One region of the Paenibacillus sp. FSL H8-0079 genome, then DNA from elsewhere that is predicted to be linked to it. Evidence: a T-box and tRNA genes for the amino acid it is inferred to sense, from the RefSeq annotation. Region 1 holds a T-box; the other regions hold tRNA genes.
The links. A T-box is a leader RNA that pairs with one kind of tRNA and senses whether it is charged. The one in region 1 lies ahead of ileS (isoleucine--tRNA ligase), so its partner is inferred to be a tRNA-Ile.
Positions count from the first base shown of each region.

Region 1 (9,518 bases):
GCTTCGATGGTGAGGACACCTGGCAGATTGTTGAGAGCTGGGGCACATCGAACTCACCAGCGATGGCTGAAGGACGTGATATCGACAGCTATGACGTTATGGCGATTGAAGCCACAGATGAAGTGGAAGGTTGCGTTGAAGCGTACGAAAGTTTTGTGGCAACGGATATCTACGGTCATGACGTCTCCATCGTACGCAATCGGCAATATCGCAAGTACCTGGAGAACCGTGAAGGCGATGGTCTGTTAGAAACGGATGTGGAGACGGATGACACGTTTTAATTGCACTTGGATATCATTTGCTTCATTCGATTTTTTCGCTTAATCGCTTAGTAGGTGTTCATATCCAGCTGACGCTGCACAATGCGCACAATATCAGCGATGTAGTCTCCAACAATAGGAAGATTAAGCGCCCCAAGCAGCTGTAAAACATAAATGATCGTTGCTGCGAAAAAGGTAAACCCAATTGCGATCCCCACACCTCTTGCGGCTCCAGACAACAGGTTCAATCCGATTAATTTCCACGGCCTGTTCAGCAATTCCGTGTATTGCGCAATCCGGGAACGTTCCAGTTCATTCGCCAGACGGTTCGTCAGGGTATGTAACTCTTCGATTTTGTCATGTGAATTCAGTTCATCTGATGTTGATGGTGAATTGGATGTGGATTGCTTGTCATGTTCGCTCATGTTTTGGTCAGTTCCTTTGATCAATATAGATTGACTGCACTATAAAATCATTGCCTTTTTGCCTAAAAAACAAACGAGCCCAGAACCAGGGAATATGTCCCTGCCTCTGCGGCTCGTTTATTTTCACGCTATATTCTGTCAATGTTGAATATTACATACTTCGAATTACGCCTCGATGTAAATACCGATCGATTTGCCTCCAGCTTCAATGCGTTCCATAGACTCATTCGAGCCGAATGTAACTTCGGTTACGAGAACATTTTCACGCAACACATCATCAAACGCCTGAATAGCTTCCTGAAGGGATGCATCTACATCCAGCGTCAAACGTACTCTTTTCTCAATCGGCAAGTCCAGTCGTTTCCGGGTATCCTGCACAGCACGAACCACTTCACGGACCCAACCTTCCTGTTCCAATGCTGCCGTGATTTCGGTATTGAGTGCCACCGTCAGACCGTAACCTGATGCTGAGGCAAAGCCTGATTTGGCCTGTTTATCGACCAACAATTCTTCGCTCGTCACTTGCAGCTCTTCTCCTTCTGGAGAAACGATGTTCAGTACACCTTCCGAAACCACTTTACGCGTCTCATCGGCAGACATTCCCTTGAAGAAGTTTTGCAGGAACCCTACGCTTTTGCCGTATTTTTTACCTGCGACCTTCAGGTTCAGCTTCAATGTAAAGTCAACGAATTCCGCATCATTATGCTCGGTACGGATTCCTTTTACATTGATCTCTTCTTTGATGATCTCTTCGTAACTTGTCAGGTCAAATCCTTTATCCAGGGAAACGATCAATTCGGACAGCGGCTGACGTGTCTTGATGCCTGTTTCGTTACGAACGTTACGGGCAAGTTCGACCACGCGGCGAGCCGTCTCCATATCCTGTTCCAGTCCTGCATCAATCAGTGCTTCGTTAGCTAACGGATAGTCTTCCATGTGCACACTCTCACCTGTTGCAAGGTTCAGATAGATGTCTTCTGCCAGCATCGGTGTGAACGGAGCAACCAACTTCGCAGTAGTCACCAGTACCTCAGTCAATGTACGGTAAGCGTCCAATTTATCCTCTGTCAGGCCACTTCCCCAGAAACGGTCACGGGAACGACGGATATACCAGTTACTCAACTCATCAACAAAAGCTTCGATCGCTTTGGAAGAGTTCAAATAGTCGTTAACCAGCAACGCTTTTTCTACAACCAGGATCAGGCTGTTCAGTCTTGACAGAATCCAGCGATCCAGCTTGTGTGCGGACAGTTTGAACGGGTGCTCCTGTGGATCAAATCCATCAATGGTAGCATAAAGCGTCAGGAACGCGTGGGTGTTGACGAGCGTATCCACCATTTTAGATTTTGCTTCGCCGACGATGCCTTTGGAGAAACGTTTGCTGTTCCACGGTGCACTGTCAGACAACAAAGCCCAACGGAATGCATCAGTACCGTATTCTTCAATGACTTCCCAAGGATCGATAACGTTACCTTTGGATTTGGACATCTTCTGTCCGTTCTCGTCAAGAACGTGTCCTGTAGCCATAACCGCTTTGTAAGGCGCTTTGCCTGTCAAAAGGGTGGAAACTGCCAACAAGCTGTAGAACCAGCCACGTGTCTGGTCAATCCCTTCACAGATCATATCCGCAGGATACTGCTGTTCGAATACTTCTTTATTTTCAAATGGATAGTGCTGCTGGGCAAACGGCATGGAGCCGCTGTCGAACCAGACATCAATCACTTCCGGTGTACGTTTCATTTCATATTTGCCACAAGAGCTCATGACTTTAACGTCATCCACATAAGGTTTATGCAATTCAAGATTCTCAGGCACGTCGCCTACCGCACGGGCACGCAATTCTGCAATGCTGTGTGGAGCAAATTGTTCCCCAGTCTCCTCGCACACCCAGATGTTCAGCGGAGTTCCCCAATAGCGATCACGGCTGATATTCCAATCCACCAGATCCTCAAGGAATTTCCCGAAGCGACCTTCCCGAACATGACCCGGGAACCAATCCACTTCACTATTGTTAGCAATCAGTTGGTCCTTGATGGCTGTCGTTTGGATAAACCAGCTATCCATTGCATAGTACAGAAGCGGTGTATCACAACGCCAGCAGAATGGGTAGCTGTGCTCATATTTTTCTTTGCTGAACAAACGTCCATGCTCCGACAGATATCTCACGATATCAATATCACAATCCTTCACGAAACGTCCGGCAAAGTCAGTAACCTCAGCGACAAATTTGCCTTCCAGGTCCACCATGTTCACAAAGCTGATCCCATTCTCACGGCATACACGGTAGTCATCTTCACCGTGGGCAGGAGCCATGTGTACGATACCCGTACCACTTGCATCCGTTACAAAGCCTGCGCCCAAGATGATGTTGGCTTTCTCAGCCTGTACGTACTTGAATGGAGGATCATACGTTTTGCCAACAAGGTCAGCACCTTTCAGCGCACCAATGATCTCATACTCACCTTTGGCATCTTTCATCACTTTCTCAACCAGATTGGTTGCCATGATGTACACTTCGTTGTCTTGACGAACACGGGAGTAGTCCATCTCCGGATTCACGGCAAGTGCAACGTGCGAAGGCAATGTCCAAGGCGTTGTCGTCCAGGCGAGTACGAATTCTCCGCTGTCATTCAGTTTGAATTTCGCTGTAGCGCTCAAGTCTTTGACGTCTTTGTACCCTTGTGCAACTTCATGGGAACTCAGTGTCGTCTGACAAGATGGACAATACGGGCTCACACGATGACCACGATACAGCAATCCCTTCTCGTGGATCGTCGCCAGGATGTTCCATACACTCTCGATGTAATTGTTATCAAGGGTGATATATGGGTTATCCATATCCGTCCAATATCCGATACCTTCCGTCAGGTCACGCCATTGTTGCTCGTACTCGAATACGCTCGCTTTACATTCGTTAATGAATTTCTCCACGCCGTAATCTTCGATTTCCCACTTGTGGGAGATGCCGAGCTTCTTCTGCACACCCAGTTCTACAGGCAGACCATGTGTATCCCAGCCCGCTTTACGAACGACACGGTAACCCTTCATCGTGTTATACCGTCCAACGAAATCCTTGATTACGCGTCCCAGTACGTGACCGATATGCGGTTTACCGTTCGCTGTAGGCGGCCCTTCATAAAATACGAAGTTTGGCTTGCCCTCCCGGTTTTCGATGGATCTTTTGAATGTATTCTCCGTTTTCCATTTATCTAACACGCGTAATTCTCTGGCGCGTGCCTTCTCTTTGACGTCAACTCGTTGCATGATGATCAACTTTCCTTTCTTTGGTTAGATTGTGGACCGTCCACAAAAAGCGTTTCAATCCCCCTAAATCCCCCTTGCCAAGGGGGACCCCATAGGAGCTCCGCCCTCTGGACACCCGGGATGGGTTGTCGTTGGGGATCGGTGGTGCTTATGGGCGAAGGTTTATGTGCGTAGTGGCGGCCATTCTGCGGTTGTTCCCTGCGTGAACGCCGCATGGCCTTACCGCGAGGCGGGTGTTGCCGGGCGCTTCGCTCCCCCGGCGTGCGGCTCTCTTCTTGAGGACCCTTCGGGCCTCATGAACATTCGCCTTGGCGAAACCTAAGTGCCAGGTGCTCCGCTCTCCCGGCAGGTGTCTCTCTCCCTGAGGTCCCTTCGGGCCTCATGAACGTTAGCCTTTTTTGGACACAAAAAAGCCACGTCCCTGGAAAGGGACGAGGCTATACTCGCGTTACCACCCTAATTCTGTTCATCACAAACCACATCCAAGCAAGCCTGGGTATGCTCTGTCATCAACAGCGCTTATGCCCCACTATACTACCGCAGGGTGCCGTTATAACGTACGGCTTACGGTTCGGCTTACACACGGTAATCAAGATCACCGCTTCAGCGTCACTTCTCCGGGGAGATATTCGGCTATAACTCATCCATTGGTTTGCACCAACCACCAACTCTCTGAGGGATGAGATCATAACGTACTGAACCCGTCATGGAATCACTATTCATTATGAATATAGTTATAGCCTCTTTGCAGACAAAAGTCAACCAGGCGACAGACTAATAAATTTCTTTCATCTCCCGCTCACGGTCACGCACTTCCTGCTCCCGGCTCTCAAGCACTTCCCAACCATCCTGAGTCAACAGTTCAAGCTGCGCTTCAACAAGCGTGCGGAAACGGGCACGATAAATCGAGGCCTGCTTTTTCAGTTCTTCCACTTCCAAAGCAATTTTGCGAGATTTGCCCAACGATTCGTTCACGATCCGGTCTGCATTTTTCTCTGCTTCCTTCACGATCAACTGCGCTTCTTTCTTCGCATTACCCTTCACATCATCAGCAGCTTCCTGCGCAATGATGATCGTTTTGCTAAGCGTCTCTTCAATTGTGGAAAAATGATCCAGTTTCTCCTGAACGGACAGCAACTGATTGCTCAGCTCTTTGTTCTCGCGAATGACGCCTTCGTAATCTTTGATGACTTGATCCAGGAATTCATTGACTTCATCCTCGTCATACCCGCGCAAACGTCGGGAAAATTCCTTGTTGTGTATGTCCAGCGGCGTTAATGGCATGCTGTCCACCTCCTGTTAAAGTTCCTTCCCGTCCAGAGAAGGTTTGCAGCATATGGGTACCACCCAAGGGGCCGTATCGTTGATGACTAACCTTGGCAACGTATACGGAATGCAGGATCAGAATTGCATCCTCCAACGTTCATGTAAAGCTTTGACTTAATGTTTATCGGATACACCGCGTATTTTCTACACCTTTATGATAAACATTTCGACAAGAAAGCCAATTTTCCTGCAACAGACTCAGGCAAATTTGCCGATTTTCACTCGGCAACGCCCTTTTTTGGTCATCCCATCCTGTTCCATAACCTTGAAACGGCCAAATCCCTGAATCGATACAACATCACCCGCTTTTAGCGATTTGGAGGGATCTTCCTCAACTTTCCAGTTTACACGGCAGCGACCAGCTTTGATCGGCACCAGCACTTTACTGCGACTAAGCCGATACACATCTGCACAGATTCCATCCAAACGAAGCGAAGCGACCGTAATGTCCATCGTCTCCAGTTTGTTCTCTGACCAACGCATCTGATCCAAAGGAAGTAACTCCGTGAACACATGTAACCGATGCACCTGATTCAGTTGAAGCGATAAAAAAGCGCCGGTTTCCGCCGCCACCACTGTATGGCAACCGTCCTCCAGCACTTGGATATCCCCGATCTTTCCACGTTTCATCCCAAGCCCGAGCAGGGAACCCATATAGTCCCCATGCTCCAGCTCCGAGATTTTCTGATCATCAGACGTAATGCTCAGCACCTGCATACCCATATCCTCATCATCCAGATACATATAATCAGGTGCAACCAGCGCACGCTTGCGCTCAGCAGCCTCATAACCACCATCCAGACGAATCTGAACGTCATTACGACGATTGGCAAGAGTTTGTAAAATAAAAACCTGCCTTGGGTCAAGAAAGTCAGTTAGCTTCATGTCATGATACTTGCCTGCCTGCTCAACCCAGTCCGATGCTTTATCTACAAAATCCCGCTCATCATGGCTAAAATGTTCGTAAATTTCACCGCTCATCTATAGTCACCCTACCCTAATATGCAAAATACCGAAGTATGGAGATCAGCCCATTAAGCGCCAGTTGAAGAACAATCAGCGCCACAATCGGGGAAATATCCAGCACCCCGAACAAAGGCGGTATAAATCGACGAAACGGACTTAGGTATGGTTCCACTAATTTGCCTAGCCATTCACCGATAAAGCTCTCCCGTGCATTGGGAAGCCATGACATCAATATGTAGACGATGACCATGTAAAAGTAAATTTGATATGCAAAACCCAAAATATTAACTAACGACTCCAAAAACGGCTCACCTCATTCTGTTATAATCTTGCTCGCTGTCAGCCAGTATTTCCGTAATTGATCCCTGAATTTCAACCGTATCTGGCGTGCAGAGAAAAATGTTTCCGCCGATTTTGGAAATACCGCCACCCAATGCGTATACCGTGCCACTCAAAAAATCAATAACGCGCAGCGCTTGGTCCTGACGTATTCGTTGCAAGTTCACCACAACGGTACGATGCGAACGCAGATGGTCGGCAATCTCCTGAGCCTCGTCGTAAGAACGCGGTTCATACAGGACAACTTTAACATTTTTCTGGGAATGAATGCTCACCACATTATTCCCCCTTTGGTTTCTACGTTTATCGAGACTGGAAGTTTCAGCTTCCTGCTGTTCAGGTTCATTTTCCTCCTGCGCAGCCATCCGTTCACGTTCCACAATCTCTTCCTCTTCCTGAAGTCCGAGGAAATTCATAAATTTATTCATTACGCCCATCGTGAACCCTCCTCTTTTCCTACGAGAATCGATCCCAGTCGTACCCAGGTTGCACCTTCTTCAATGGCCACTTCAAAATCATTGGACATCCCCATCGACAGTTCAGTCAACGGTTCTGCTGTAAGGGCTTGTCCATTCAATTGATCTCTCAGCTCACGCAATCCACGAAATACGGGACGCGTCAGCTCCGGATTTTCCTCATGAGGTGCCATGGTCATCAGGCCGACGACCTTGAGATTGTTGAACGAACGAATATCACGCAAAAATGAACTTGCCTGTTCCGGTTGTAAGCCATACTTGCTCTCTTCACCCGAAATATTCACCTGCAAAAACGTTTCCACTTGTATGCCAAGTGAAGCTGCTTTCTTATCCAACTCCTTCGCCAATGACAAACGATCCAGTGAATGTATGTAACGAAACTTGCCAATCACGTCTTTCACCTTGTTCGTCTGCAAATGACCGATAAAATGCCAGGTACCCTGCTGACCAAAAGCTTCCCATTTGGCCTGTGCATCCTGCCACCGGTTTTCTCCAATATGCTCAAGACCATGATTCAGCACCGATCCCGTTGTTTCAAGTGAGACATACTTCGTGACCGCAATCACATTCACATCATCACGTTGACGGTTACTGCGCCGACATGCATCCTCGATCTTCTGATTCACCTGTTGTATACGCTCCTCCAAAGACACAGAGGGTCACCTCTCTTCCAGCCCAATCCAGCTCGCCATCCGCCCTGTAACACCATTTTCTTTCCGGTAGGAGAAAAAGAGTTCGGGATGACAACTTGTACACCATGTTGTACATTCGATATGATCCGGCATTATTCCTGCTTTCATCATAATGTGTCGATTACATTCTTTCAAGTTTAACATCGTTTTACCGTTATTCACGGCTCGATATGCTTGTTTAGAAGCAGAATCCTTGTATTTATCATTAACCGGAGAATCATCAAACCAAACTCGTACATGCTGCATAACCGCCTCATCTACTTCATAACAGCAATCCCCAATGGACGGACCGATGGCAGCACGAATATCCTGTCTACGGCTTCCATACTCCCGTTCCATCGTCTCCACCATGGATACGGCTATACCCGCGACTGTACCTTTCCAGCCAGCATGAGCAAGACCTACAGCCTGCTGCACAGGGTCATAGAAATAAAGCGGAACACAGTCGGCATAGAAAGAAGTCAGCAGCACCCCAGGCACATTCGTGACCAATCCATCTGTATCCTGCAATGCAGATGGACGATCAAATAATCCCCTGCTCCGATCTTCAGTTGTAATTACAGCTACATGTTTGCCGTGCACCTGCTCTCCACAGGTCCATGCTTCTGCTGCAAATCCAAGCTTCTCGGTTACAAGCCTGCGGTTGTTAAGTACATCTTCAGGATCATCCCCCACGTGATAAGCACAATTGAGCGTAGCATAGGGAACATTTCCGACTCCACCATGTCTTGTCGTGAACCCGACATTCAACTTTTCAAACTGCTGTCTCCAAGGCTCAACATATAATAATAACGGGTCAGAACCGAAATCTGAGTTAGGATTCTCTGTCCGTTCACGTAATTCCTTATTCAATACAAAGGGTTCCATTATCTCACCTCACCACTTCCAGTGTACCAAATGAGCCACATTCTGTCTCATTTATATCGTTCGACGCTGATTACGTTCCGAACGTTCGATGCGTTCCACACGTTCTGTGCGGTTATGTTGCTGTTCATCATACAGACGCGCTTCCCGATCACGCTCGTCATACGTGTTCTCCTTTACTTCATCCATCTTCACCAGAATCACATCTGAACCAATCTTCACAATATTTCTCCAGGGAATGACCAAGTCCGTTCCCCCTCCAAAGAGACCCATGAAACGGCTGTACCCTGGTACAACAATCGCTTCAATTCGTCCCTGCTTCAGATCAAGCTCCAGGTCACTGATCTGACCTAGACGTTTGCCATCCGTAATGTTAATAACATCCTTTGTCTGAAAGTCCGAGATTTTCATACCTCGTGCCGCTACTTCGCTCGTATTTACTTTCATTCAATTCCGCCCCCTGTTATTCCTCATCTGTCCGTTCCTCACGCTTCTATACAATATATGTTTCAGGGGCGAAAAATGTCCTGTTTTTCATCGAATGTAGAAATCGCCAAAAACAAAAAGACGACCAACGGTATACACTGCCCCGATTGATCGTCCTCCTGCTCTTGCATCGTGTTACGACTTTACATGTTTTTGCATCTGCTGTATCGCTGATTTCTCCAGACGTGATACCTGAGCCTGGGAAATGCCAATTTCATCAGCCACTTCCATCTGGGTTTTCCCTTCGAAAAACCGCATCGACAGAATCATTTTTTCCCGCTGACCAAGACGATGCATCGCTTCCCGAAGCGCAATTTCCTCGATCCACGACACATCCTTGTTTCTGTCATCGCTGATCTGATCCATAACATAGATCGGATCTCCACCATCATGATAGATCGGTTCGAAGAGCGAGACCGG
Region 1 covers NZ_CP150300.1:4,533,890-4,543,407, forward strand. Annotated here, with positions in the region: gene MHI06_RS20320 (TraR/DksA C4-type zinc finger protein) at 1-281, shown strand, start outside; gene MHI06_RS20325 (DUF5665 domain-containing protein) at 329-685, opposite strand; gene ileS (isoleucine--tRNA ligase) at 851-3,949, opposite strand; T-box leader at 4,374-4,666, opposite strand; gene MHI06_RS20335 (DivIVA domain-containing protein) at 4,724-5,233, opposite strand; gene MHI06_RS20340 (YlmH/Sll1252 family protein) at 5,474-6,256, opposite strand; gene MHI06_RS20345 (YggT family protein) at 6,273-6,542, opposite strand; gene MHI06_RS20350 (cell division protein SepF) at 6,550-7,017, opposite strand; gene MHI06_RS20355 (YggS family pyridoxal phosphate-dependent enzyme) at 7,008-7,709, opposite strand; gene pgeF (peptidoglycan editing factor PgeF) at 7,716-8,615, opposite strand; gene MHI06_RS20365 (YlmC/YmxH family sporulation protein) at 8,667-9,059, opposite strand; gene sigG (RNA polymerase sporulation sigma factor SigG) at 9,234-9,518, opposite strand, start outside.

Region 2 (9,518 bases), 2.5 Mb from region 1:
CATAGGAATCTGTTTTTCTCGAATATCCCTTATCATCTGGGACGTAGCAAACGCATGAATCCTCGTATCTGGCAAACCAACGTTGAGTTGTTGATGCAAGCAAGCCCAGACCTCATACTCTGTAACGAGTACGAAGCCCATACGTTAAAAAGGACCCTGCAGCGAATTGCACCTACCATCGTTATTCCATGGAAAGGATTGAGCTGGCGGGAACATTTCGTACAAGTTGCCTCCATTGTGGGACAGCAACAAGAAGCTCAACAATGGTTGGAGCAGTATGATGACAAGGTAACGCATGCCAAAGAGCAGCTTACTCATTTAATCGGTAAGGATACGGTCTCCATCGTTCATATCATGATGGGTCATCTGTTAATCTACGGGCGACGCAATGGGGGCGCTGTTCTATATAACGACCTGGGCGTGTCCCCTTCACACGATCTGCTTCCAGGACAAGTCTATCGTGCATTGGATGAACAGGAGTTGCCTCAAATGGTTGGAGATCGCATGTTACTGATTGTGGACCAGGACTCCGAATCCCAGCAACGTTGGCATAAACTACAACATACTCAGCTATGGCAAGATTTGATGCCCGTGCAGAACCAACAAGTATATCTGCTAGATGAAATGCCTTGGCTGGATTATTCACCATATGCCCATGATCAGATCATCGATGAAACTATCAAACTTTTTGGTAGCACTCAGCACATTAATCCATGACTGAATAGCACATAAGGCTATGTCTCCCCCAACATGAGACCGCTACAATATAAAGTGTACTGAGAATCAATATCATTAGAAACACAGGGGGATTATGATGTACAAACAGCATTATGTCAAAATAACGGGGATCCTTTTCATACTCGCCATGCTACTTGTTGCGTGTGGACAGACACCTGCAAGCACTTCGCAGCCATCTGCAGATGGCGTGAAATCAGCTGCGGGGACAGATGGGGAATCATCCACTGAATCAGCTACTAAGACCGTGGAGAGCGCCAGTGGTAGCAAAGAAATCCCGGCACATCCTGAACGGATTGTGTCCATTAATATGGAGGACATTCTCCTCTCCTTGGAGGTACCACTGGTACTTGCTACACCTATTGGCCGGCAAGATTACCTGAATGAGCAACTTGAAGCCCAAGGCGTGGCTGTCGAACCCATTAATGAGAGTGTCAATTTTGAAGCTGTAGTCGGCGCCAATCCAGACCTTATTATTGCCAATGCCAGTTTGGATGCCAAGATTCTCGAACAACTCGAGAAAATCGCGCCTACGATCACTTATGATCGACGTAATTGGCAGGAATCTATCGTGCAGATAGCTACTGCACTGGATATTGAAGAGCGGGCTGAACAGCTTTTACAAAAAAATAAAGATCAAGTAACTGAAGCTCACAAGCTTGCAGCCGATATCACCAAGACCAAACCTACAGCTGCATTCCTGCGCCTAGAAGAGAAAGATATGCGTTTGTTCTTCTCGTCCATTCCATCCACGCCATTCCCAGCTTCCAGTTATGTAGGAGCGGGCTATGAAATTGGATTCACTCCCGATGCTCTCGTTACCAAACTCGAGGCAGAGAATCCGGAACGGATGAATGCCAGTATCTCGGTTGAGCTTTTGCCTGAAATCAAAGCAGACTATCTGTTTATCGTGTCCATTAGCTCAGATGGGTCAGCTGAAGCGTTGCAAAAAACAAAAGATGAACTAAACGAAATCCAGCAACTCCAAGTGTGGAAAAGCCTACCCGCTGTTCAAAATGATCATGTCTATGTCCTCAATGCTAAGAAATGGCTCATTGACGGCCCCATTGCCGAATCGCTCAAACGTAATGAAATGCTCGAAGTTCTTGGGCTACCTGCTCCATAATAGTAAACGTACCTCTGTTTCATCCACAATAAACAAAAGGAGATTCACCGTATTTTCGGTGGATCTCCTTTATATTTAATATTCCAAATGGCCTCATTCAGTCCTGTTTCATGAAAAATCATTCTACATGCTTAACAGCTAAATGTACTTCATGTACACCTTTCTCATTCTACAATTAATTAGGGATAGGTAATCATCAAAATCATATATAACTGTCAGGGTTTTAATATATTTTAAAATTTTGGGCTGTTTCAATCCCAAGTGCACTCTGGATGAACGTATTGGCAACCCGCTCTACAGGTACGGGGTTAAATCCAATAAAGAAATCCTTATATTTTTCCGCCGACTCTACAAACAGATTAGGACTAACCGAATTCAAACGAATACCTCTTGGCAACTCAAACGCTGCCGCTTTGGCAAACGAATCAATAGCCCCATTCACCATAGCGCTTGATGCACCTTGCTCAATAGGGTGATCTTGTATAATGCCACTGACCAGCGTGAAACTCCCCTTATCGTTAATATAGTGCTGACCAATCAACACAATATTGACCTGTCCAAGCAGTTTACCCTGCACACTAATCAAATTGTTCTCTGGTGTCAGTTCTTCGAGTTTCGCATAATGGGTCTGGCCCGCCGCCACAATGATGTAATCAATATTACCCACCGTTTCAAAGAGGGTAGTGATACTCTCTGTCGACGTCATATCCACCTGAACATCGCCCGATTGTCTACCTGCTGTAATAACCTCAACGGAATAATCTCTCAGCTTCGCAACAACAGCTTTACCTAGCGTTCCGTTTCCGCCAATGACCAGAGCTCTTTTCATTACTGTTTGTCCTCCTTTATAAATAAATACGGTTAATCATATACGAATTGTTCTATTTATTTAAACAAAGATTCCATTCTTATTCAAATGACATTTGACCCTATTTTAAAAGGAATACACTTGTTCATTTAACGCACAAAAAAAGCCCCTGCTATAAGCAAAGGCTTTTCTATATGTTACTAGGAAGCGGGTGATGGGAATCGAACCCACGCTATTAGCTTGGAAGGCTAAAGTTCTACCATTGAACTACACCCGCAAAATAAAAAAATCGGGATGACACGATTTGAACATGCGACCCCCTGGTCCCAAACCAGGTGCTCTACCAAGCTGAGCTACATCCCGATACTTATGAAAATAATGGCGCGCCCTGAGAGATTCGAACTCCCGGCCTTTTGATTCGTAGTCAAACGCTCTATCCAGCTGAGCTAAGGGCGCAAAAATTGGAGCGGAAGACGGGAATCGAACCCGCGACCCTCGCCTTGGCAAGGCGATGCTCTACCGCTGAGCCACTTCCGCAAAACATATGGTGCGGTCGAGAGGACTCGAACCTCCACGGGGGTTAGCCCACACGGACCTGAACCGTGCGCGTCTGCCAATTCCGCCACGACCGCAAAATATAATGGTGAGTCATGAAGGGCTCGAACCTTCGACACCCTGATTAAAAGTCAGGTGCTCTACCAACTGAGCTAATGACTCATAGTGAAATGGCTGGGGATATAGGATTTGAACCTATGCATGACGGAGTCAAAGTCCGTTGCCTTACCGCTTGGCTAATCCCCATTAAAAAATCATGGGGCGATCGAGGGGAATTGAACCCCCGAATGCCGGATCCACAAACCGGTGCGTTAACCACTTCGCCACGACCGCCATAGAGTAAGCCATTCATCCACTAAGAGAATCTTAGTATTAACATTTTTGCTTGTAATATACATTCTATCACAAATTCAGATGTAAATACTAAAAATGGTGCCGGCGAGAGGACTTGAACCCCCAACCTACTGATTACAAGTCAGTTGCTCTACCAGTTGAGCTACACCGGCACGGTGTATATTTAATTAAAAAAATGGCGGAACCGACGGGATTCGAACCCGCGATCTCCTGCGTGACAGGCAGGCATGTTAGGCCAACTACACCACGGTTCCATAGTACTTTCTCAAGGAAAGTTAATTGCGGGGGCAGGATTTGAACCTGCGGCCTTCGGGTTATGAGCCCGACGAGCTACCGGGCTGCTCCACCCCGCGTCGTTATAAAGTTTATATGGTGGAGGCTGAGGGGATCGAACCCCCGACCCTCTGCTTGTAAGGCAGATGCTCTCCCAGCTGAGCTAAGCCTCCATAATATGACCCGTAGGGGATTCGAACCCCTGTTACCTCCGTGAAAGGGAGGTGTCTTAACCCCTTGACCAACGGGCCTTGCTAAAAATTATCTGGCGGAGAGAGAGGGATTCGAACCCTCGAGACGCTTGTGACGCCTACACGATTTCCAATCGTGCTCCTTCGGCCAGCTCGGACACCTCTCCATATGGCTCCCCGAACAGGGCTCGAACCTGTGACAACTCGATTAACAGTCGAGTGCTCTACCAACTGAGCTATCAGGGAATGGTGGAGCCAAGCGGGATCGAACCGCTGACCTCCTGCTTGCAAGGCAGGCGCTCTCCCAGCTGAGCTATGGCCCCATACACTGTGTATTTCTTTATTATGGTCTTGCTATGGGCCCTGGTGGACTCGAACCACCGGCCTCACCCTTATCAGAGGTGCGCTCTAACCAACTGAGCTAAGGGCCCTAATATATATCCCTTATTCCTTGGCAAGGGGGGCAAAAAAAATACCCCAAAGGGAAATCGCTTGGCGGCGTCCTACTCTCCCAGGACCCTGCGGTCCAAGTACCATCGGCGCTAGAGGGCTTAACGGTCGTGTTCGGGATGGGTACGTGTGGAACCCCTCCGCTATCGCCACCAAACGCGGTGCTTACATTTCAGAGTTGTTGTTCTCTGAAAACTAGATTCGAAACGAAACACGCGAATTATCACTTGCTATTGGATAAGCCCTCGACCGATTAGTACTGGTCAGCTCCATGCATTGCTGCACTTCCACCCCCAGCCTATCTACCTCGTCGTCTTCAAGGGGTCTTACATACTGGGAAATCTCATCTTGAGGGGGGCTTCACGCTTAGATGCTTTCAGCGTTTATCCCGTCCGTACATAGCTACCCAGCGGTGCTCCTGGCGGAACAACTGGTACACCAGCGGTACGTCCATCCCGGTCCTCTCGTACTAAGGACAGCTCCTCTCAAATTTCCTACGCCCACGACAGATAGGGACCGAACTGTCTCACGACGTTCTGAACCCAGCTCGCGTACCGCTTTAATGGGCGAACAGCCCAACCCTTGGGACCTACTTCAGCCCCAGGATGCGATGAGCCGACATCGAGGTGCCAAACCTCCCCGTCGATGTGGACTCTTGGGGGAGATAAGCCTGTTATCCCCAGGGTAGCTTTTATCCGTTGAGCGATGGCCCTTCCATGCGGTACCACCGGATCACTAAGCCCGACTTTCGTCCCTGCTCGACTTGTAGGTCTCGCAGTCAAGCTCCCTTATGCCTTTGCACTCTTCGAATGATTTCCAACCATTCTGAGGGAACCTTTGGGCGCCTCCGTTACTCTTTAGGAGGCGACCGCCCCAGTCAAACTGCCCACCTGACACTGTCCCCGTACCGGATTACGGTACCAGGTTAGAACCTAGATACGATCAGGGTGGTATCCCAACGTTGCCTCCATGCAAGCTGGCGCTCACACTTCAAAGGCTCCCACCTATCCTGTACAGATCGTACCCAAATTCAATATCAAGCTGCAGTAAAGCTCCATGGGGTCTTTCCGTCTTGTCGCGGGTAACCTGCATCTTCACAGGTATTAAAATTTCACCGGATCTCTCGTTGAGACAGCGCCCAAGTCGTTACGCCATTCGTGCGGGTCAGAATTTACCTGACAAGGAATTTCGCTACCTTAGGACCGTTATAGTTACGGCCGCCGTTTACTGGGGCTTCGGTTCACAGCTTCGGATTGCTCCTAACCACTCCCCTTAACCTTCCAGCACCGGGCAGGCGTCAGCCCGTATACTTCGCCTTACGGCTTCGCACAGACCTGTGTTTTTGCTAAACAGTCGCTTGGGCCTTTTCACTGCGGCCCCCTCGTGCTATTCACACTACCGGGGCACCCCTTCTCCCGAAGTTACGGGGTCATTTTGCCGAGTTCCTTAACGAGAGTTCTTCCGCGCGCCTTAGAATACTCTTCTCGCCTACCTGTGTCGGTTTGCGGTACGGGCACCATCACCTGGCTAGAGGCTTTTCTTGGCAGTGTGAGATCATGACCTTCGCTACTACAATTTTCGCTCCCCATCACAGCTCAGCCTTAATGATGTGCGGATTTGCCTACACATCAGCCTTACTGCTTAGACGGACATCCATCAGTCCGCGTCACTACCCTACTGCGTCCCCCCATTGCTCATAACGGCTTACGGTGGTACAGGAATTTCGACCTGTTGTCCTTCGACTACGCCTTTCGGCCTCGCCTTAGGTCCCGACTTACCCTGAGCGGACGAGCCTTCCTCAGGAACCCTTAGGCTTTCGGCGGATCAGATTCTCACTGATCTTTTCGTTACTCATACCGGCATTCTCACTTGTATAATGTCCAGCGCTCCTTACGGTACACCTTCAACCCTTATACAACGCTCCCCTACCCCTGATGCAAAGCATCAAGCCATAGCTTCGGTGGTGTGTTTAGCCCCGTTACATTTTCGGCGCAGAGTCACTCGACCAGTGAGCTATTACGCACTCTTTCAATGGTGGCTGCTTCTAAGCCAACATCCTGGTTGTCTGTGCAACTCCACATCCTTTTCCACTTAACACACACTTGGGGACCTTAGCTGATGGTCTGGGCTGTTTCCCTTTTGACAATGGATCTTAGCACTCACTGTCTGACTCCCGGAAGTAAGTCTATGGCATTCGGAGTTTGACTGAGCTTGGTAACCCTTGCGGGCCCCGCACCCAATCAGTGCTCTACCTCCACGACTCTGTTTTCCGAGGCTAGCCCTAAAGCTATTTCGGGGAGAACCAGCTATCTCCGAGTTCGATTGGAATTTCTCCGCTACCCCCACCTCATCCCCGCATTTTTCAACATGCGTGGGTTCGGGCCTCCAGTGCGTGTTACCGCACCTTCACCCTGGACAGGGGTAGATCACCCGGTTTCGGGTCTACGTCCACGTACTCAATCGCCCTATTCAGACTCGCTTTCGCTGCGGCTCCGGCTCTTCACCTTAACCTTGCACGGGAACGTAACTCGCCGGTTCATTCTACAAAAGGCACGCCATCACCCCTAAAACGGGCTCTGACTTTTTGTAAGCACACGGTTTCAGGTTCTATTTCACTCCCCTTCCGGGGTGCTTTTCACCTTTCCCTCACGGTACTGCTTCACTATCGGTCGCTAGGAAGTATTTAGCCTTGGCAGATGGTCCTGCCGGATTCATACGGGGTTTCACGTGCCCCGCACTACTCGGGATCCGTCTCGGAGGGAACCAACTTTCAACTACAGGGCTTTTACCTTCTTTGGCGGGCCTTTCCAGACCTCTTCGCTTAACCGGTTCCTTTGTAACTCCATGTGAGACGTCCCACAACCCCAAAGAGCAAGCTCTCTGGTTTGGGCTTCTCCGCGTTCGCTCGCCGCTACTGACGGAATCACTATTGTTTTCTCTTCCTCAGGGTACTTAGATGTTTCAGTTCCCCTGGTATGCCTCTGCATAACCTATGTATTCAGTTATGAGTAACTGGAAATTACCCCAGCTGGGTTTCCCCATTCGGACACCCCCGGATCAAAGCTTGCTTACAGCTCCCCGAGGCAGTTTCGTTGTTCGCCACGTCCTTCATCGGCTCCTAGCGCCTAGGCATCCTCCGTGTGCTCTTAGTAGCTTAACCATATTGCTCCGGTTTTGACTGCTCGCTTCCCTTGTTTTGCTTGCGCAAAGCCAAAAGTCGCTCCCATTCAATACCATCGCAAAAGCAATTTAACTACCGTTTTTATTGAAACTTGTTTACACAAGTTCAGCTAAAAAGGAATGTTCTAATTCGCGTTTGTTTCGTTTCGATATCTAGTTTTCAAAGAACAAGCTCCATACAAAAGCAAGCTGTTTGAGAGTTTGAGCTCTCAAAACCGAACAACGAGTGAGTGTTTTGCAGCTAAGCTGCGTATTTGAATGTTTCCACTCGGGAAACGATTCTCCATAGAAAGGAGGTGATCCAGCCGCACCTTCCGATACGGCTACCTTGTTACGACTTCACCCCAATCATCTATCCCACCTTCGGCGGCTGGCTCCTTGCGGTTACCCCACCGACTTCGGGTGTTATAAACTCTCGTGGTGTGACGGGCGGTGTGTACAAGACCCGGGAACGTATTCACCGCGGCATGCTGATCCGCGATTACTAGCAATTCCGACTTCATGCAGGCGAGTTGCAGCCTGCAATCCGAACTGAGACCGGCTTTGTTGGGATTGGCTCCATCTCGCGATTTCGCAGCCCGTTGTACCGGCCATTGTAGTACGTGTGTAGCCCAGGTCATAAGGGGCATGATGATTTGACGTCATCCCCACCTTCCTCCGGTTTGTCACCGGCAGTCTATCTAGAGTGCCCACCCGAAGTGCTGGCAACTAAATATAAGGGTTGCGCTCGTTGCGGGACTTAACCCAACATCTCACGACACGAGCTGACGACAACCATGCACCACCTGTCTAGCATGTCCCGAAGGAAAGGACTATCTCTAGCCCGGTCATGCTGATGTCAAGACCTGGTAAGGTTCTTCGCGTTGCTTCGAATTAAACCACATACTCCACTGCTTGTGCGGGTCCCCGTCAATTCCTTTGAGTTTCAGTCTTGCGACCGTACTCCCCAGGCGGAGTGCTTAATGTGTTAACTTCGGCACCAAGGGTATCGAAACCCCTAACACCTAGCACTCATCGTTTACGGCGTGGACTACCAGGGTATCTAATCCTGTTTGCTCCCCACGCTTTCGCGCCTCAGCGTCAGTTACAGCCCAGAGAGTCGCCTTCGCCACTGGTGTTCCTCCACATATCTACGCATTTCACCGCTACACGTGGAATTCCACTCTCCTCTTCTGCACTCAAGTCACCCAGTTTCCAGTGCGATCCGGGGTTGAGCCCCGGGATTAAACACCAGACTTAAATGACCGCCTGCGCGCGCTTTACGCCCAATAATTCCGGACAACGCTTGCCCCCTACGTATTACCGCGGCTGCTGGCACGTAGTTAGCCGGGGCTTTCTTCTCAGGTACCGTCACCTTGAGAGCAGTTACTCTCCCAAGCGTTCTTCCCTGGCAACAGAGCTTTACGATCCGAAAACCTTCATCACTCACGCGGCATTGCTCCGTCAGGCTTTCGCCCATTGCGGAAGATTCCCTACTGCTGCCTCCCGTAGGAGTCTGGGCCGTGTCTCAGTCCCAGTGTGGCCGATCACCCTCTCAGGTCGGCTACGCATCGTCGCCTTGGTGAGCCGTTACCTCACCAACTAGCTAATGCGCCGCAGGCCCATCCCCAAGTGACAGATTGCTCCGTCTTTCCAGTTCTCTTCAGGCGAAGAAAACAATTATTCGGTATTAGCTACCGTTTCCGGTAGTTGTCCCAAACTTGAGGGCAGGTTGCCTACGTGTTACTCACCCGTCCGCCGCTAACCATCAGAGAAGCAAGCTTCTCTTCAAGTCCGCTCGACTTGCATGTATTAGGCATGCCGCCAGCGTTCGTCCTGAGCCAGGATCAAACTCTCCAATAAAGTA
Region 2 covers NZ_CP150300.1:333,141-342,658, reverse strand. Annotated here, with positions in the region: gene MHI06_RS01675 (helix-turn-helix domain-containing protein) at 1-717, shown strand, start outside; gene MHI06_RS01670 (ABC transporter substrate-binding protein) at 815-1,861, shown strand; gene MHI06_RS01665 (short chain dehydrogenase) at 2,085-2,690, opposite strand; tRNA gene MHI06_RS01660 (tRNA-Gly) at 2,876-2,946, opposite strand; tRNA gene MHI06_RS01655 (tRNA-Pro) at 2,959-3,032, opposite strand; tRNA gene MHI06_RS01650 (tRNA-Arg) at 3,049-3,125, opposite strand; tRNA gene MHI06_RS01645 (tRNA-Gly) at 3,132-3,206, opposite strand; tRNA gene MHI06_RS01640 (tRNA-Leu) at 3,215-3,301, opposite strand; tRNA gene MHI06_RS01635 (tRNA-Lys) at 3,311-3,386, opposite strand; tRNA gene MHI06_RS01630 (tRNA-Gln) at 3,396-3,470, opposite strand; tRNA gene MHI06_RS01625 (tRNA-His) at 3,482-3,557, opposite strand; tRNA gene MHI06_RS01620 (tRNA-Thr) at 3,655-3,730, opposite strand; tRNA gene MHI06_RS01615 (tRNA-Asp) at 3,755-3,832, opposite strand; tRNA gene MHI06_RS01610 (tRNA-Met) at 3,858-3,931, opposite strand; tRNA gene MHI06_RS01605 (tRNA-Val) at 3,949-4,024, opposite strand; tRNA gene MHI06_RS01600 (tRNA-Glu) at 4,031-4,102, opposite strand; tRNA gene MHI06_RS01595 (tRNA-Ser) at 4,118-4,209, opposite strand; tRNA gene MHI06_RS01590 (tRNA-Asn) at 4,213-4,288, opposite strand; tRNA gene MHI06_RS01585 (tRNA-Ala) at 4,290-4,365, opposite strand; tRNA gene MHI06_RS01580 (tRNA-Ile) at 4,400-4,473, opposite strand; rRNA gene rrf (5S ribosomal RNA) at 4,533-4,649, opposite strand; rRNA gene MHI06_RS01570 (23S ribosomal RNA) at 4,726-7,652, opposite strand; rRNA gene MHI06_RS01565 (16S ribosomal RNA) at 7,962-9,514, opposite strand.
Region 2: it has a tRNA-Ile gene. The T-box ahead of ileS (isoleucine--tRNA ligase) is inferred to sense a tRNA for this amino acid. The anticodon was not compared.

Region 3 (9,518 bases), 2.5 Mb from region 1:
ACTCATTGCCGAACCCATCACTACCATGTTCCCGCTGCAGATTATGAATACACTGGAATCCATTGTTGTTGAATAATAAAATAGTCATCTTCTTCTGTTCCTGCATGCTGGTCACAAACTCCGAATGCAGCATCAGATAACTGCCATCCCCTACCATCGCGTACACTTCACGATCCGGCTCGGCAAGTGCTGCTCCGAACGCTCCACTTACCTCGTACCCCATACAGGAGAATCCATACTCCATGTGATACGTCTTTGGTTCAGCCGCACGCCACAAACGATGTAGATCGCCTGGCAGACTACCTGCCGCACACACAATGACGGAGGATGGATCAATCGTCCGGTTAACAACGCCGACTGCTGTGGTCTGCGCCAGTCCAGATTCATGTTGTGCTGCATACAGCCGATCCACTTCTGCATTCCATTCAGTGCGGAGATCAGCGACTTCGGATGCGCCATATGCACTGCGGTATTGTCTTTGCTGCAATTCCTTTTGCAAAGCCTGCAACCCTTCACGTGCATCGGCCAGAATGGCTTCCCCTCCTAGCTTGGCGGCATCCATGCCGTTCAGGTTGATGTTAATGAATGATGCTTCTGGATGCTGAAAAGCAGAGCGGGACGCCGTCGTGAAATCCGAGAAACGGGTACCGACGCCGATCACCACATCCGCTTCTCTCGCCAGCCTGTTGGCTGCCAGAGAGCCGGTAACCCCGATGGCCCCCACATTCAATGGGTGGTCCCAAGAGACTGCACTCTTACCCGCCTGCGTCTCGGCGATCGGAATGCCAAATGCCTCGGCGAATTCCACGAGCTCGGCGGATGCCTCAGAGTACAATACACCGCCGCCTGCAACGAGCAGCGGCTTTCTGCCAAGGGCAATCTGCTGCGTTGCCCGTTCAATGGCTGCTTGTACAGGGGGCCGACGGTCCAGATAATGTACTTTGCGGGCAAAGAACGATTCCGGGTAATCGTACGCTTCTGCCTGCACGTCCTGTGGTAGTGCGAGCGTTACCGCTCCTGTCTCTGCTGGATCGGTTAGTACACGCATGGCCTGTGTAACAGCAATCATCAACTGTTCGGGACGAACGATACGATCCCAGTATTTACTAACTGCTTTGAATGGGTCAGTGGCTGAGATTGTATAATCACTGCTCACTTCCAACTGCTGAAGTACCGGGTCCGGTTCCCGTGTAGCAAAGTTATCTCCAGGAAGCAATAAAACCGGAATCCGGTTCACCGTTGCGGTAGCTGCCGCCGTAATCATATTCAAAGCACCAGGTCCAATGGATGTTGTACATGCATAGATCTGTCTGCGGTTCTTCTGCTTCGCATAGGCTGCTGCCGTATGCACCATACCTTGTTCGTTCTTCCCTTGCATATACGTCAGGCTTCCGGGACTACGCTCCAGCGCTTCTCCAATGCCTGTTACGTTGCCATGTCCAAAAATACCGATGATGCCCTTCACAAACTTGGTTTCCACCCCGTCAACCGAGATATATTGCTGATCCAGGTATCGAAGCAGTGCTTGAGCCATCGTCAATCGAATTGTTGTCATGAATAGATCGCCTTCCTTTCCTCTACGGGTTAAGCGCTTAATCTAAGTTAAGTTTAAGCGCCTTACCCCTAAAGGTTAAGCGCTTAATTGATATGGTATTACAGGCTGATGATTTACGCAAGCTATTTTTGTAAGCGTTTTTATAAAATATGATAAAGAAGAGTATATCCAGGCGTTATACGATGCGTTAGACCTGTTTCATTTGAACAGCGCCCACCATTATCAAGGACAAATTTAAGGTGAGGAAATTTATGAAAGCATGGGATACATCCTGATACAGGATAATGATCCATATACTCTTTGAGAGCACCACGCACTAAATTGCCATTATACCTGTGAACGCAAAAAAAGAAAGAGACGGTTAGTACCATCTCTTTCTTTTTCAATATATAAGCGGGTGATGGGAATCGAACCCACGCTATTAGCTTGGAAGGCTAAAGTTCTACCATTGAACTACACCCGCATAACAACAATCGGGATGACACGATTTGAACATGCGACCCCCTGGTCCCAAACCAGGTGCTCTACCAAGCTGAGCTACATCCCGTTATCTATACCGGCGAGAGGACTCGAACCTCCACGGTTTCCCACTCGATTTTGAGTCGAGCGCGTCTGCCATTCCGCCACGCCGGCAAAATATGAAGTTATAATGGCGCGCCCTGAGAGATTCGAACTCCCGGCCTTTTGATTCGTAGTCAAACGCTCTATCCAGCTGAGCTAAGGGCGCAAAATATTGGAGCGGAAGACGGGAATCGAACCCGCGACCCTCGCCTTGGCAAGGCGATGCTCTACCGCTGAGCCACTTCCGCAAATAAGGGATGCGCGTGGAGGGACTTGAACCCCCACGTCAAAGACGCTAGATCCTAAGTCTAGTGCGTCTGCCAATTCCGCCACACGCGCATATAATGGTGAGTCATGAAGGGCTCGAACCTTCGACACCCTGATTAAAAGTCAGGTGCTCTACCAACTGAGCTAATGACTCATAGAAAACTGGTGGAGGATGATGGATTCGAACCACCGAACCCGTACGGGAGCAGATTTACAGTCTGATGCGTTTGGCCGCTTCGCTAATCCTCCAGGATTACATGGTGCCGGCGAGAGGACTTGAACCCCCAACCTACTGATTACAAGTCAGTTGCTCTACCAGTTGAGCTACACCGGCGTATTACAGGTGTTATATATGGTGGCTCGGGACGGAATCGAACCGCCGACACGAGGATTTTCAGTCCTCTGCTCTACCGACTGAGCTACCGAGCCTTACTACATTAAAAAAATGGCGGAACCGACGGGATTCGAACCCGCGATCTCCTGCGTGACAGGCAGGCATGTTAGGCCAACTACACCACGGTTCCAGATCACTTTCTCAAGGAAAGTTAATTGCGGGGGCAGGATTTGAACCTGCGGCCTTCGGGTTATGAGCCCGACGAGCTACCGGGCTGCTCCACCCCGCGTCGTTATAAAGTTTATATGGTGGAGGCTGAGGGGATCGAACCCCCGACCCTCTGCTTGTAAGGCAGATGCTCTCCCAGCTGAGCTAAGCCTCCATATTATGACCCGTAGGGGATTCGAACCCCTGTTACCTCCGTGAAAGGGAGGTGTCTTAACCCCTTGACCAACGGGCCTTACTGGCTCCCCGAACAGGGCTCGAACCTGTGACAACTCGATTAACAGTCGAGTGCTCTACCAACTGAGCTATCAGGGAATGGTGGAGCCAAGCGGGATCGAACCGCTGACCTCCTGCTTGCAAGGCAGGCGCTCTCCCAGCTGAGCTATGGCCCCATACACTGGTGTATTTCTTGTTGTGGTCTTACTATGGGCCCTGGTGGACTCGAACCACCGGCCTCACCCTTATCAGAGGTGCGCTCTAACCAACTGAGCTAAGGGCCCTTATCAATTCTCGAAAAAAAATACCCCCAAAGGGGTTTCGCTTGGCGACGTCCTACTCTCCCAGGACCCTGCGGTCCAAGTACCATCGGCGCTAGAGGGCTTAACGGTCGTGTTCGGGATGGGTACGTGTGGAACCCCTCCGCTATCGCCACCAAACGCGTAGCTTACATTTCAGAGTTGTTGTTCTCTGAAAACTAGATTCGAAACGAAACACGCGAATTACAACTTGCTATTGGATAAGCCCTCGACCGATTAGTACTGGTCAGCTCCATGCATTGCTGCACTTCCACCCCCAGCCTATCTACCTCGTCGTCTTCAAGGGGTCTTACATACTGGGAAATCTCATCTTGAGGGGGGCTTCACGCTTAGATGCTTTCAGCGTTTATCCCGTCCGTACATAGCTACCCAGCGGTGCTCCTGGCGGAACAACTGGTACACCAGCGGTACGTCCATCCCGGTCCTCTCGTACTAAGGACAGCTCCTCTCAAATTTCCTACGCCCACGACAGATAGGGACCGAACTGTCTCACGACGTTCTGAACCCAGCTCGCGTACCGCTTTAATGGGCGAACAGCCCAACCCTTGGGACCTACTTCAGCCCCAGGATGCGATGAGCCGACATCGAGGTGCCAAACCTCCCCGTCGATGTGGACTCTTGGGGGAGATAAGCCTGTTATCCCCAGGGTAGCTTTTATCCGTTGAGCGATGGCCCTTCCATGCGGTACCACCGGATCACTAAGCCCGACTTTCGTCCCTGCTCGACTTGTAGGTCTCGCAGTCAAGCTCCCTTATGCCTTTGCACTCTTCGAATGATTTCCAACCATTCTGAGGGAACCTTTGGGCGCCTCCGTTACTCTTTAGGAGGCGACCGCCCCAGTCAAACTGCCCACCTGACACTGTCCCCGCACCGGATTACGGTACTAGGTTAGAACCTAGATACGATCAGGGTGGTATCCCAACATTGCCTCCATGCAAGCTGGCGCTCACACTTCAAAGGCTCCCACCTATCCTGTACAGATCGTACCCAAATTCAATATCAAGCTGCAGTAAAGCTCCATGGGGTCTTTCCGTCTTGTCGCGGGTAACCTGCATCTTCACAGGTATTAAAATTTCACCGGATCTCTCGTTGAGACAGCGCCCAAGTCGTTACGCCATTCGTGCGGGTCAGAATTTACCTGACAAGGAATTTCGCTACCTTAGGACCGTTATAGTTACGGCCGCCGTTTACTGGGGCTTCGGTTCACAGCTTCGGATTGCTCCTAACCACTCCCCTTAACCTTCCAGCACCGGGCAGGCGTCAGCCCGTATACTTCGCCTTACGGCTTCGCACAGACCTGTGTTTTTGCTAAACAGTCGCTTGGGCCTTTTCACTGCGGCCCCCTCGTGCTATTCACACTACCGGGGCACCCCTTCTCCCGAAGTTACGGGGTCATTTTGCCGAGTTCCTTAACGAGAGTTCTTCCGCGCGCCTTAGAATACTCTTCTCGCCTACCTGTGTCGGTTTGCGGTACGGGCACCATCACCTGGCTAGAGGCTTTTCTTGGCAGTGTGAGATCATGACCTTCGCTACTACAATTTTCGCTCCCCATCACAGCTCAGCCTTAATGATGTGCGGATTTGCCTACACATCAGCCTCACTGCTTAGACGGACATCCATCAGTCCGCGTCACTACCCTACTGCGTCCCCCCATTGCTCATAACGGCTTACGGTGGTACAGGAATTTCGACCTGTTGTCCTTCGACTACGCCTTTCGGCCTCGCCTTAGGTCCCGACTTACCCTGAGCGGACGAGCCTTCCTCAGGAACCCTTAGGCTTTCGGCGGATCAGATTCTCACTGATCTTTTCGTTACTCATACCGGCATTCTCACTTGTATAATGTCCAGCGCTCCTTACGGTACACCTTCAACCCTTATACAACGCTCCCCTACCCCTGATGCAAAGCATCAAGCCATAGCTTCGGTGGTGTGTTTAGCCCCGTTACATTTTCGGCGCAGAGTCACTCGACCAGTGAGCTATTACGCACTCTTTCAATGGTGGCTGCTTCTAAGCCAACATCCTGGTTGTCTGTGCAACTCCACATCCTTTTCCACTTAACACACACTTGGGGACCTTAGCTGATGGTCTGGGCTGTTTCCCTTTTGACAATGGATCTTAGCACTCACTGTCTGACTCCCGGAAGTAAGTCTATGGCATTCGGAGTTTGACTGAGCTTGGTAACCCTTGCGGGCCCCGCACCCAATCAGTGCTCTACCTCCACGACTCTGTTTTCCGAGGCTAGCCCTAAAGCTATTTCGGGGAGAACCAGCTATCTCCGAGTTCGATTGGAATTTCTCCGCTACCCCCACCTCATCCCCGCATTTTTCAACATGCGTGGGTTCGGGCCTCCAGTGCGTGTTACCGCACCTTCACCCTGGACAGGGGTAGATCACCCGGTTTCGGGTCTACGTCCACGTACTAAATCGCCCTATTCAGACTCGCTTTCGCTGCGGCTCCGGCTCTTCACCTTAACCTTGCACGGGAACGTAACTCGCCGGTTCATTCTACAAAAGGCACGCCATCACCCCTAAAACGGGCTCTGACTTTTTGTAAGCACACGGTTTCAGGTTCTATTTCACTCCCCTTCCGGGGTGCTTTTCACCTTTCCCTCACGGTACTGCTTCACTATCGGTCGCTAGGAAGTATTTAGCCTTGGCAGATGGTCCTGCCGGATTCATACGGGGTTTCACGTGCCCCGCACTACTCGGGATCCGTCTCGGAGGGAACAGACTTTCAACTACAGGGCTTTTACCTTCTTTGGCGGGCCTTTCCAGACCTCTTCGCTTAACCGGTTCCTTTGTAACTCCATGTGAGACGTCCCACAACCCCAAAGAGCAAGCTCTTTGGTTTGGGCTTCTCCGCGTTCGCTCGCCGCTACTGACGGAATCACTATTGTTTTCTCTTCCTCAGGGTACTTAGATGTTTCAGTTCCCCTGGTATGCCTCTGCATAACCTATGTATTCAGTTATGAGTAACTGGAAATTACCCCAGCTGGGTTTCCCCATTCGGACACCCCCGGATCAAAGCTTGCTTACAGCTCCCCGAGGCAGTTTCGTTGTTCGCCACGTCCTTCATCGGCTCCTAGCGCCTAGGCATCCTCCGTGTGCTCTTAGTAGCTTAACCTCGTGCTCCGGTTTCGACTGCTCGCTTCCCTTGTTTTGCTTGCGCAAAGCCAAAAGTCGCTCCCATTCGATACCATCGTACGTGCAATCTACCTTATAAAAACACTTCACTTGTTTACACAAGATCAGCTTAAAGGAATGTTCTAATTCGCGTTTGTTTCGTTTCGATATCTAGTTTTCAAAGAACAAGCTCCATGCAAAAGCAAGCTGTTTGAGAGTTTGAGCTCTCAAAACTGAGCAACGAGTGAGTGTTTTGCAGCTAAGCTGCGGTTTTGAATGTTTCCGTTGCAGGAAACGATTCTCCATAGAAAGGAGGTGATCCAGCCGCACCTTCCGATACGGCTACCTTGTTACGACTTCACCCCAATCATCTATCCCACCTTCGGCGGCTGGCTCCTTGCGGTTACCCCACCGACTTCGGGTGTTATAAACTCTCGTGGTGTGACGGGCGGTGTGTACAAGACCCGGGAACGTATTCACCGCGGCATGCTGATCCGCGATTACTAGCAATTCCGACTTCATGCAGGCGAGTTGCAGCCTGCAATCCGAACTGAGACCGGCTTTGTTGGGATTGGCTCCATCTCGCGATTTCGCAGCCCGTTGTACCGGCCATTGTAGTACGTGTGTAGCCCAGGTCATAAGGGGCATGATGATTTGACGTCATCCCCACCTTCCTCCGGTTTGTCACCGGCAGTCTATCTAGAGTGCCCACCCGAAGTGCTGGCAACTAAATATAAGGGTTGCGCTCGTTGCGGGACTTAACCCAACATCTCACGACACGAGCTGACGACAACCATGCACCACCTGTCTCCTCTGTCCCGAAGGAAAGATACATCTCTGCATCGATCAGAGGGATGTCAAGACCTGGTAAGGTTCTTCGCGTTGCTTCGAATTAAACCACATACTCCACTGCTTGTGCGGGTCCCCGTCAATTCCTTTGAGTTTCAGTCTTGCGACCGTACTCCCCAGGCGGAGTGCTTAATGTGTTAACTTCGGCACCAAGGGTATCGAAACCCCTAACACCTAGCACTCATCGTTTACGGCGTGGACTACCAGGGTATCTAATCCTGTTTGCTCCCCACGCTTTCGCGCCTCAGCGTCAGTTACAGCCCAGAGAGTCGCCTTCGCCACTGGTGTTCCTCCACATATCTACGCATTTCACCGCTACACGTGGAATTCCACTCTCCTCTTCTGCACTCAAGTCACCCAGTTTCCAGTGCGATCCGGGGTTGAGCCCCGGGATTAAACACCAGACTTAAATGACCGCCTGCGCGCGCTTTACGCCCAATAATTCCGGACAACGCTTGCCCCCTACGTATTACCGCGGCTGCTGGCACGTAGTTAGCCGGGGCTTTCTTCTCAGGTACCGTCACCTTGAGAGCAGTTACTCTCCCAAGCGTTCTTCCCTGGCAACAGAGCTTTACGATCCGAAAACCTTCATCACTCACGCGGCATTGCTCCGTCAGGCTTTCGCCCATTGCGGAAGATTCCCTACTGCTGCCTCCCGTAGGAGTCTGGGCCGTGTCTCAGTCCCAGTGTGGCCGATCACCCTCTCAGGTCGGCTACGCATCGTCGCCTTGGTGAGCCGTTACCTCACCAACTAGCTAATGCGCCGCAGGCCCATCCCCAAGTGACAGATTGCTCCGTCTTTCCAGTTCTCTTCAGGCGAAGAAAACAACTATTCGGTATTAGCTACCGTTTCCGGTAGTTGTCCCAAACTTGAGGGCAGGTTGCCTACGTGTTACTCACCCGTCCGCCGCTAACCATCAGAGAAGCAAGCTTCTCTTCAAGTCCGCTCGACTTGCATGTATTAGGCATGCCGCCAGCGTTCGTCCTGAGCCAGGATCAAACTCTCCAATAAAGTATTGAAAAGAGCGATATGCTCATTTTGAATCTGACGAGATTAAAAATCTCATTTGTGCTCTAGTTGATTCAAGCCAAGGCTTGAATCAAACTTTTGCGTTCATTCTGCAAGCAGAATGTTTACTCACTCGTTGTTCAGTTTTCAAAGATCAAACTTGTTTTTGTTACCGGGCGTTGTTCTCCTCAGCAACTTTTATATCATAACACTTCCGAACCAACTTAGCAAGCTCTTTTTTTAAAGTTTCTTTCGAAGCTTATTTGTTTTGCTTGCGGCACTATGTTTCTCGTGTTTTTTTGGCCGGAAATAGAATATACCATATGCACAACATAATTACTACTTGTAAAATATCCCATCTTTGAACTTCGCGTTTATTTGAAATAATCTCTTTTCAAACTATTCTTCTCGATGGCAATATCCTCTTACTATACCCTACATACACTCGCCAGTCTATTCTGTCTCAATACAGGTTACGAATAGAACCGATCAGCATCATTACGTTCTATATAATAAGAACCACAATATCATACGGGAGAATAATGCTATCTATTTTATAGATATCGAATATAGTAATTGAACTCACTCTTCTGTGAGCTTGATAAGTTATGGACTTCACTTCTATACTTGTTACTCTTTGAACCTGCCCATCACTATCGTGTCGTAATACTGTCTATCCGCATGTCTACGATCCCTTTTCAAAATGCCTTCGATCTCGAACCCACTCTTTTGATATAGCTCAATTGCCTTTTTGTTGGATGCTAGCACGTTCAACGTCATTTTCTCCACAGCAGTCTGATCCGCCCATTCTATTGACTGTTCCAACAGGTTCTTCCCAATCCCATGTCCCCAGAACTCTCTGGCTACACACACCCCGAACTCAACCTTATGGCTAAATCGCTTCAACTCCGTACCTTCACATCGGGAGTACCCCACAATCTCGCCCGCTACTTCAGCAACGAGGAACAGATTCCGCGACTTCTCGGTGTCCAACTGGATGATACGCCTAAACCCGGCTGGGTCGATATACACCTCGCCCTCTTCACGATCCATGTTCACA
Region 3 covers NZ_CP150300.1:293,513-303,030, reverse strand. Annotated here, with positions in the region: gene iolD (3D-(3,5/4)-trihydroxycyclohexane-1,2-dione acylhydrolase (decyclizing)) at 1-1,555, opposite strand, end outside; tRNA gene MHI06_RS01400 (tRNA-Gly) at 1,948-2,018, opposite strand; tRNA gene MHI06_RS01395 (tRNA-Pro) at 2,029-2,102, opposite strand; tRNA gene MHI06_RS01390 (tRNA-Leu) at 2,110-2,188, opposite strand; tRNA gene MHI06_RS01385 (tRNA-Arg) at 2,206-2,282, opposite strand; tRNA gene MHI06_RS01380 (tRNA-Gly) at 2,290-2,364, opposite strand; tRNA gene MHI06_RS01375 (tRNA-Leu) at 2,375-2,455, opposite strand; tRNA gene MHI06_RS01370 (tRNA-Lys) at 2,462-2,537, opposite strand; tRNA gene MHI06_RS01365 (tRNA-Tyr) at 2,547-2,632, opposite strand; tRNA gene MHI06_RS01360 (tRNA-Thr) at 2,642-2,717, opposite strand; tRNA gene MHI06_RS01355 (tRNA-Phe) at 2,737-2,812, opposite strand; tRNA gene MHI06_RS01350 (tRNA-Asp) at 2,830-2,907, opposite strand; tRNA gene MHI06_RS01345 (tRNA-Met) at 2,933-3,006, opposite strand; tRNA gene MHI06_RS01340 (tRNA-Val) at 3,024-3,099, opposite strand; tRNA gene MHI06_RS01335 (tRNA-Glu) at 3,106-3,177, opposite strand; tRNA gene MHI06_RS01330 (tRNA-Asn) at 3,182-3,257, opposite strand; tRNA gene MHI06_RS01325 (tRNA-Ala) at 3,259-3,334, opposite strand; tRNA gene MHI06_RS01320 (tRNA-Ile) at 3,369-3,442, opposite strand; rRNA gene rrf (5S ribosomal RNA) at 3,482-3,598, opposite strand; rRNA gene MHI06_RS01310 (23S ribosomal RNA) at 3,675-6,601, opposite strand; rRNA gene MHI06_RS01305 (16S ribosomal RNA) at 6,909-8,461, opposite strand; gene MHI06_RS01300 (GNAT family N-acetyltransferase) at 9,089-9,518, opposite strand, start outside.
Region 3: it has a tRNA-Ile gene. The T-box ahead of ileS (isoleucine--tRNA ligase) is inferred to sense a tRNA for this amino acid. The anticodon was not compared.